Regions from separate parts of the Kocuria sp. WRN011 genome, predicted to be linked through region 1. Evidence: riboswitches for the same ligand, from Rfam matches in the RefSeq annotation. Region 1 holds a riboswitch; the other holds the start of a gene.
What was found. A riboswitch is a leader RNA that binds a small molecule or an ion and turns the genes downstream of it on or off. The one in region 1 is predicted to bind S-adenosylmethionine.
Positions count from the first base shown of each region.

Region 1 (3,776 bases):
CGCGCAGGCGGGTGCTCCGCTCTCCAGCGATCCTCGCGTGGATCTGGTGTCCTTCACCGGCGGCCTGGTGACCGGTCGCGTGATCGCGGCCGAAGCGGCGTCGACGGTCAAGAAGGTGGCTCTGGAGCTGGGCGGCAAGAACCCCAACGTGATCTTCGCGGACGCCGAGTACGACGCCGCGCTGGACAACGCGCTCAACGGCGCGTTCATCCACTCCGGCCAGGTGTGCTCCGCCGGGGCGCGACTGGTGATTGAGGAATCTATCGCGGAGAAGTTCGTGACCGATCTGGTGCGCCGAGCCGAACAGATTCAGCTGGGCGGGCCGTTCGACGAGAAGGCCGAGACCGGCGCGCTGATCTCCGAGGCCCACCGTGACAAGGTGCACGCCTACGTGGAGCGGGCCCGCGAGCAGGGCGCTCGGGTGCGCTGCGGTGGCCAGTTCGCGGAAGGACCTTCGGCGGACGGATCGCTAGACCTCGGCAAGGGCGTGTTCTACCTGCCCACCGTGATCGACCAGTGCACGAGCGAGATGGACTGCGTGTACGACGAGGCCTTCGGCCCCACCGTGACGGTGGAAACCTTCCGTACCGAGGAAGAAGCCATCGAGATCGCCAACGACACCAACTACGGCCTGGCCGGAGCCGTGTGGACCCAGGATGCGGGCCGCGCTCAGCGCGTGGCCGGCAAACTGCGCCACGGAACCGTGTGGATCAACGACTTCGGTCCGTACCTGCCCCAGGCGGAGTGGGGCGGCATGAAGCAGTCCGGTGTGGGCCGCGAACTGGGCTTCCACGGACTGGCCGAGTACCAGGAGACCAAACACATCTACCAGAACACCCGCCCCGCGGTGACCGGCTGGTTCGCCGAGCACTGAGCGGCCCGACTGGACCTCACCGAGCACCGAAGAACGACCGATGGGAGAAACTGTGACCACTACTGAAAACGTGGCTACCTACGATTACGTTGTTGTCGGAGCGGGCTCCGCCGGCGCCGTGATCGCGGCGCGCCTGAGCGAGAACCCGAACGTGAGCGTGGCCCTGCTCGAAGCCGGCGCCCACGATGAGAACGTGCCGGAAGTCCTGACGCTCGACCGCTGGATGGAACTGCTCGAATCCGGCTACGACTGGGATTACCAGATCGAACCGCAGGAGAACGGCAACTCGTACATGCGCCTGGCCCGCGCCAAGGTGCTGGGCGGTTGCTCGTCGCACAACTCGTGCATCGCCTTCTGGGCACCCGCCGAGGACATGGACGAATGGGAGTCCAAGTTCGGGGCCGAGGGCTGGAACGCGGAGACGGCCTTCCGGTTGTACAAGAAACTCGAGAACAATGAGGACCCCGGATCCCACCACGGCCACGACGGGCCCGTGCGGCTGCGCCAGGTCCCCGCCGTGGATCCCTGCGGCGTGGCGGTTCTCGACGCCGCCGAACAGGCCGGGATTCCGCGCGCTGACTTCAACACCGGCAAAACGGTGACCCAGGGCGCGAACTTCTTCCAGATCAACGCGCGCGAGGACGGAACCCGCTCCTCGTCCTCGGTGAGCTACCTGCACCCGATCCGGGACCGTGAAAACCTCACGATCCTGACCGGCACCCAGGCCAAACGAATCGTGGTCGACGAGAACCAGCGAGCCACCGGCGTGGAGGTCACGGACAACGCTTTCGGTCGTGCGCACGTGATCTCGGCCAACCGCGAGGTCGTCGTCTCCGCCGGTGCGATCGACACGCCCAAGCTGCTCATGCTCTCGGGAATCGGTCCGGCCGAGCACCTCACCGAGGTGGGCGTGGACGTGCTGGTGGACTCCCCGGGCGTGGGCTCGCACCTGCAGGATCACCCGGAGGCCGTGATCCAGTGGGAGGCCAAGCAGCCCATGGTCGAGGACTCCACCCAGTGGTGGGAGATCGGCCTGTTCGCCCAGGTGGACGACGGATTGGACCGCCCGGACCTGATGATGCACTACGGCAGCGTGAACTTCGACATGCACACCTACCGCCACGGGTACGCCACGGCGGACAACGCGTTCTGCCTGACCCCCAACGTGACCCACGCTCGTTCCCGCGGCACCGTGCGGCTGCGCACGCGTGACTACCGGGACAAGCCCCGCGTGGATCCCCGGTACTTCACCGACCCGGAGGGTTACGACCTACGGATCATGACCGCGGGTATCCGCAAGGCCCGTGAAATCGTCTCGCAGTCCGGGCTCTCGGAATGGGCCGGTCAGGAGCTGTTCCCGGGTCAGGATGTGCAGACGGACGAGGAGATCGCCGACTACATCAAGCGCACCCACAACACCGTGTACCACCCCGCGGGTTCGTGCCGCATGGGGCCGGTCGAGGATCAGGATTCTCCGCTGGATCCGCAGTTGCGGGTCAAGGGCGTGAGCGGCCTGCGCGTGGCTGATGCTTCGGTGATGCCGGAACTGGTCACCGTGAACCCCAACATCACGGTCTACATGATTGGTGAGCGCGCCGCTGAGCTGATTGCCCAGGAGCAGGAGTCGCCCTCGGACAAGTAGCGGCACCATGACATGAATGAAGCCCGGCACCAGTGCCGGGCTTCATTCGTGCGGTCCTGATCAGGCGCTGAGCGCCACCGGTTTCGGTTCCAGTTTGTAGAACGGAATGCCACCGGAGACGTTTGATGCTCCGGGAACGAGTAGCTGCTGGTACTTCTCGCACCATTGGGCGCGGCCGCGGTTGTGGGCGGCTGCGTGGGCCAGGGCGCGAACGTTGCTGCTCATGTATTCGTGGATGTCCCCATTGGACTCCATGAGACGCACCATGTGGTGGTCGGGGTCGATGTCGACGGTGACGTCAACCCATTGTTCTCGAGGGGACTCGGTCTTTGTGCGTAGTTGTTGAATGTTCTTCATCAGTATTGTGCTTTCGTACAGTGAGGTTCTTGCTGCGCCCGCGGTTGCGCCACAGCCGCTTCGTCATCCAAACCACCCCTGAACCAAGGGTTGGCGTGCGCCGGGTTGGAGCCCAGCAGGATCTCGGGTTTTACCCCGATTTCCAGAGCGCATCTCGTGAAGCTGGATTAGAGCGTAGCGGGTTGGGCGCATGACAAACCAGAGGGTGTCTCATAACGTCACCAAAAGTTAATCTACGAATGGATCGTGCACCACGGATCACGGCGCGGTTGTGGACAACCTGCGCGCACGAGATGCCACGGTGCGGGCTTGTGCATAGTGCTCCATGAGCTGGTCACACACGGCGTTCCACGTGCGAGTCTGCACGGTGGTGTAGGCGGTGCGGGAGAAGGCGGCGCGTTTGGCGTTGTCACCCGCGAGATCCAGCACGCGATCGCGGAGCATCTCGGTGTCACCGGGCTTGTAGAGCCAGCCGTTGCGGGACGAATCAACCAGGTCCACGGGCCCACCGCGGCCCACGGCCACGACGGGTACGGCGCTGGCCATGGCTTCCTGGATTGTCTGGCAGAACGTCTCGTGTTCACCGGGGTGCACGAACACGTCCAGGGAGGCCATGGCGGTGGCCAATTCGTCACCGTCCAGGAAACCCACGAAGTACGCATTGGGGAGCAGCATGCGGAGCTTCTCCTTCTCCGGCCCCGAGCCCACGATCACCGGTCGGGTATCGGGCAGCGAATCCAGGACCACGAGATCCTGCACCTGCTTTTCGGGAGCCAAGCGCCCCACGTAACCCACGAGCTTCCGGCCGCCGCCCACCCGTTCGCGCCATTCGTGATCGCGCCGAGCCGGGTTGAAGCGGCGGGTGTCCACGCCGCGTCGCCACATGCGCACGCGTTGCACACC
Region 1 covers NZ_NSGI01000002.1:331,377-335,152, reverse strand. The annotation lists gene CKW39_RS04260 (aldehyde dehydrogenase family protein) at 1-874, shown strand, start outside; gene CKW39_RS04255 (GMC family oxidoreductase) at 915-2,516, shown strand; gene CKW39_RS04250 (hypothetical protein) at 2,577-2,873, opposite strand; SAM riboswitch class IV at 2,894-3,035, opposite strand; gene CKW39_RS04245 (glycosyltransferase family 1 protein) at 3,132-3,776, opposite strand, start outside.

Region 2 (3,776 bases), on a different contig from region 1:
TGCGCCCCACTGTACCGTTTCCGTGGCCCCTCCGGCGGCTCGTGAAACATAATGACCGAGCTGATTCACAGTGAGACGATGGTCATATGAGTGATCGCCACGTCAACGATCCGGACCAGATTCGCGAGCTACTCGCGACCCCGGGGCGGTGGGCCATTGTTGGGCTGTCCACCAACCGCACGCGACCCGCGTTTGCGGTGTCCCGCCGGATCCGTGACGAGTTCGGGCAGCAGATCATCCCGGTCAATCTGGCGGGCGAGGACGTACATGGCGAGACGGGCTATCGATCGCTCGAGGACATCCCGGGGCACGTGGACGTGGTCGACTGTTTCGTGAACTCCAGCCGCGTGGGTGAAGTGGTGGATCAGGCGATCGACATTGGTGCCGGAGCGGTGTGGATGCAGCTGGGTGTGACCGATCAGGCCGCTGCCGAACGGGCGAAGGCCGCCGGGGTGAAAGTGGTCATGAACACCTGCCCGCTGATCGAGGCCCCGCGGGTTCTGTAGGGCCCGCGGGTTCTGTAGGTGCGGTGGTTCCGTAGTCGCACTGGTCCTGTAATCGAGAGCGCGGCCGGCATTCCCCACGAGCCGTCGACATTCTGGGTAGAGGTTCGCGCGCGGAGCCCGGTATTTAGTGCGATCCCCTACCGAAAATGTTCATGGCCTCCTTTGACGTGCGAACCTCTGCCAGGAATGTTCATTGCCGCCCCTGACGTGCGGTCCTCTACCAAAAATGTTCATTGCCGCCTCTGACGTGCGAACCTCTGCCGAAAATGTTCAGACACCGCTCGCGGACTCAATTTGCGACCGCCCCCTCCCGAGACGTTGAATGGAACGGTTCCCATCCGGAGCGGCCGAGAGACCTGGCTCGTTGACGTCGCAGCAACCGGTACCCGTGCGGTGCAAGGTGCTAATGCCAGGAGACGATGGAGTTGATCGAGATTACTTCCTTCTCAGACCCTTACTCGCCCACGCCCAATCCCGCGCTGATCTCGGATGAGGCGCGCGAGGAGTTCTGGGCCAAGCAGGCGACCCGTCTGGACTGGGCCGAGCCGTGGCACACGACCCACCGCTTCGACAAGCCGCAGAAGATCGGCACGGACGATGCTGGCAACGACATCCTCTCGGTACCGGAGATCGCCTGGTTCGAGGGCGGCAAGCTCAACGTTTCCTACAACTGCGTGGACCGCCACGTGGAAGCCGGCCGCGGCAATCACGTGGCCCTCTACTTCGAGGGTGAACCCGGGGATCGCCTGGTCTACACCTACGCGGACCTGCAGCGTGAGGTGTCCAAGGCTGCCAATGCCCTGCTGAAACTCGGTGTGGAAAAGGGCGACCGCGTGGTCATCTACCTCCCCGTGATTCCCGAAACCGTCATCATCACGCTCGCGTGCGCGCGTATCGGCGCGATCCACTCCCTCGTGTTCGGAGGCTTCTCCGCCGAGGCTCTCAAGTTCCGTGTGGAAGACACCGGTGCCAAGGTCCTGGTGACCACGGACGGGCAGAACCGGCGCGGCGCAGTCGTCCCCGTGAAGACCAACGCGGACCAGGCGTGCAGCGGCGAGAACAACATCGAGCACGTGATCGTGGTGCGCCGCACCTCGCGACCTGGCCGCATGGATCTGCCGCGCGGCACCCGCGGGCTGCGTTCCAAGCAAGAGGACACCGTGCCGTGGACGCGTGGCCGCGACGTGTGGTGGCACGAGCTGACCGCGGATGTATCGGACGTGCACGTGCCAGAGGCCTTCGACGCGGAGACGCCCCTGTTCATCATCTACACCTCCGGCACCACGGGTAAGCCCAAGGGCCTGGTGCACACGATGGGCGGGTACCTGGTGCAGACCGCATATACGCACGCCCTGATGTTCGATCTGCTCCCGGACGTGCCCGATGCCAACGGCGTGCTGCGGCCGGACGAGCTCTCCGCTGTGAACGACCCGGCCAAGGTGGATTCGACCGTTCACTGGTGCACCGCCGACCTCGCGTGGGTCACCGCGCACACCTACGAGATCTATGGCCCGTTGGCCAACGGCGTGTCCGAAGTGATCTACGAGGGCACACCGAACACCCCGGATTACGGGCGTCATTTCGAGGTCATCGAACGCTACGGCGTGACCAATTACTACACCGCGCCCACGCTGATCCGCTCACTCATGGGCGCCTTCCCCAAGGGCTTGCCGCAGGTCTACAACCTCTCGTCCATCCGCTTGCTCGGTTCGGTGGGCGAATCCATCAATCCCGAGGCGTGGCGTTGGTTGCGAGCGCAGGTCGGCCGCGGCGAGGTCCCGTTCGTAGACACGTGGTGGCAGTCCGAGACCGGCACGTGCGTGGCCTCCCCGCGCCCGCACGATCCGCAGTTCGCACCGCCCGGCACGTTCGACGACGCCGCTCCGCACACCTCCCTGAAGCCCGGTTGCGCCACGCGCGCCGTCCCGGGCGTCTCGGTCCGCGTGCTCGACGACTCCGGCGAGGAAGTGGGCCCCAATCTGCAGGGTTTCGCCGTGGTCGACAAGATCGGCCCGTCCATGGCCCGTACGGTCTGGGGCGACCCGCAGCGCTACCTGTCCTCGTACTGGGCGGCCTACGGCGAGCGCGGCTGGTTCCTCGCCGGAGACGGCGCTCGCACCGATGACGAGGGCGACCTGTACATCCTGGGCCGCGTGGACGATGTGATCAACGTGTCCGGGCACCGGTTGTCGACCATCGAGATCGAGTCCGCCCTGGTGACCCACCCTCACGTGGTCGAGGCCGGCGCGACCCCCATCAAGGATCCCGTCACCGGACACGCCGTGCTGGCCTACGTGGTGCTCACAGCGGACGCGCAGTCGCTGTCCGCGGCTGAGGTTCGGGAAGAACTCCGGGCGCACGTGGCGCAGGAGATCGGCCCGATCGCCAAACCCCGCGAGGTCATCGCCGTGCCGGATCTCCCCAAGACTCGTTCGGGGAAGATCACCCGTCGCCTCTTGACCCAGCTCTACGAAGGTCAGACCTTGGGCGACCGCTCCTCGTTGCAGAATGAGGAAGCTCTTGACGCGATCGCCGAAGTCCTGGCGACACGCGAATAAACGTGGGCTGAGCAAGGAAAAGCGCTGAGCGGCGTCGTCGGGCCGGCTGGGTTGAGCCGGCCCGACGATTTCAGCGGAGCTTGACCATCCGCCGGATGAACACGATCAGGACGATCCCCATGGCCGCGAGCGGCAGCCACATCAGGTCCGCACTGAGGATCCCGAGCCAGCCTCCCACCATGATGGCCAGGACCGCCGCCATACCGGCAACCACCCACACCAACATCTGTACGGCGTTCTTGTACTGACGCTGCACGTTGTCCCGGGTGAGGGTCACGGGGAAGTTGAAGACCCGTGGGTATCGCGTCAGCACTCCACAACCGATCGTCAGCAGACTCAGCAGCACGAGGATAATGGCGGCCTCTTGGAAAGACCCCTCGCGGGTCACGTCACCAGTGAAGTCGTAATGGAGGGCGAAATCTCCCTGGGCACCCGAATACCGCAGGAAGAAGTACACCGGCAGGGCCACGGCCGAGATCATGCTGACCAAAAGAAGCACCCTGTGGAACGGATCCAGCGCAAAGTTCGGTTGAGGCCGCTCCCTGAAGGTCGTGATGGGTTGATCGCCATCGAGGTCCTGGGCTCGGTTGCGAGTTCTTTCCCGCGGGGCGTCACGTGAGTCAGTCATCCAGCGCTCCTAGTCATCGCCTGGTTGCTCCTTATCTTTAAGGCTACGAAGAAAAGGCAGGCACCGACTCCCCCGAGCGTTGGA
Region 2 covers NZ_NSGI01000001.1:68,783-72,558, reverse strand. The annotation lists gene CKW39_RS00335 (CoA-binding protein) at 87-506, shown strand; SAM riboswitch class I at 838-932, shown strand; gene CKW39_RS00330 (AMP-binding protein) at 926-3,064, shown strand; gene CKW39_RS00325 (hypothetical protein) at 3,135-3,692, opposite strand.
Region 2: linked by a shared signal. The riboswitch ahead of CKW39_RS00330 (AMP-binding protein) and the one ahead of CKW39_RS04250 (hypothetical protein) in region 1 are both predicted to bind S-adenosylmethionine.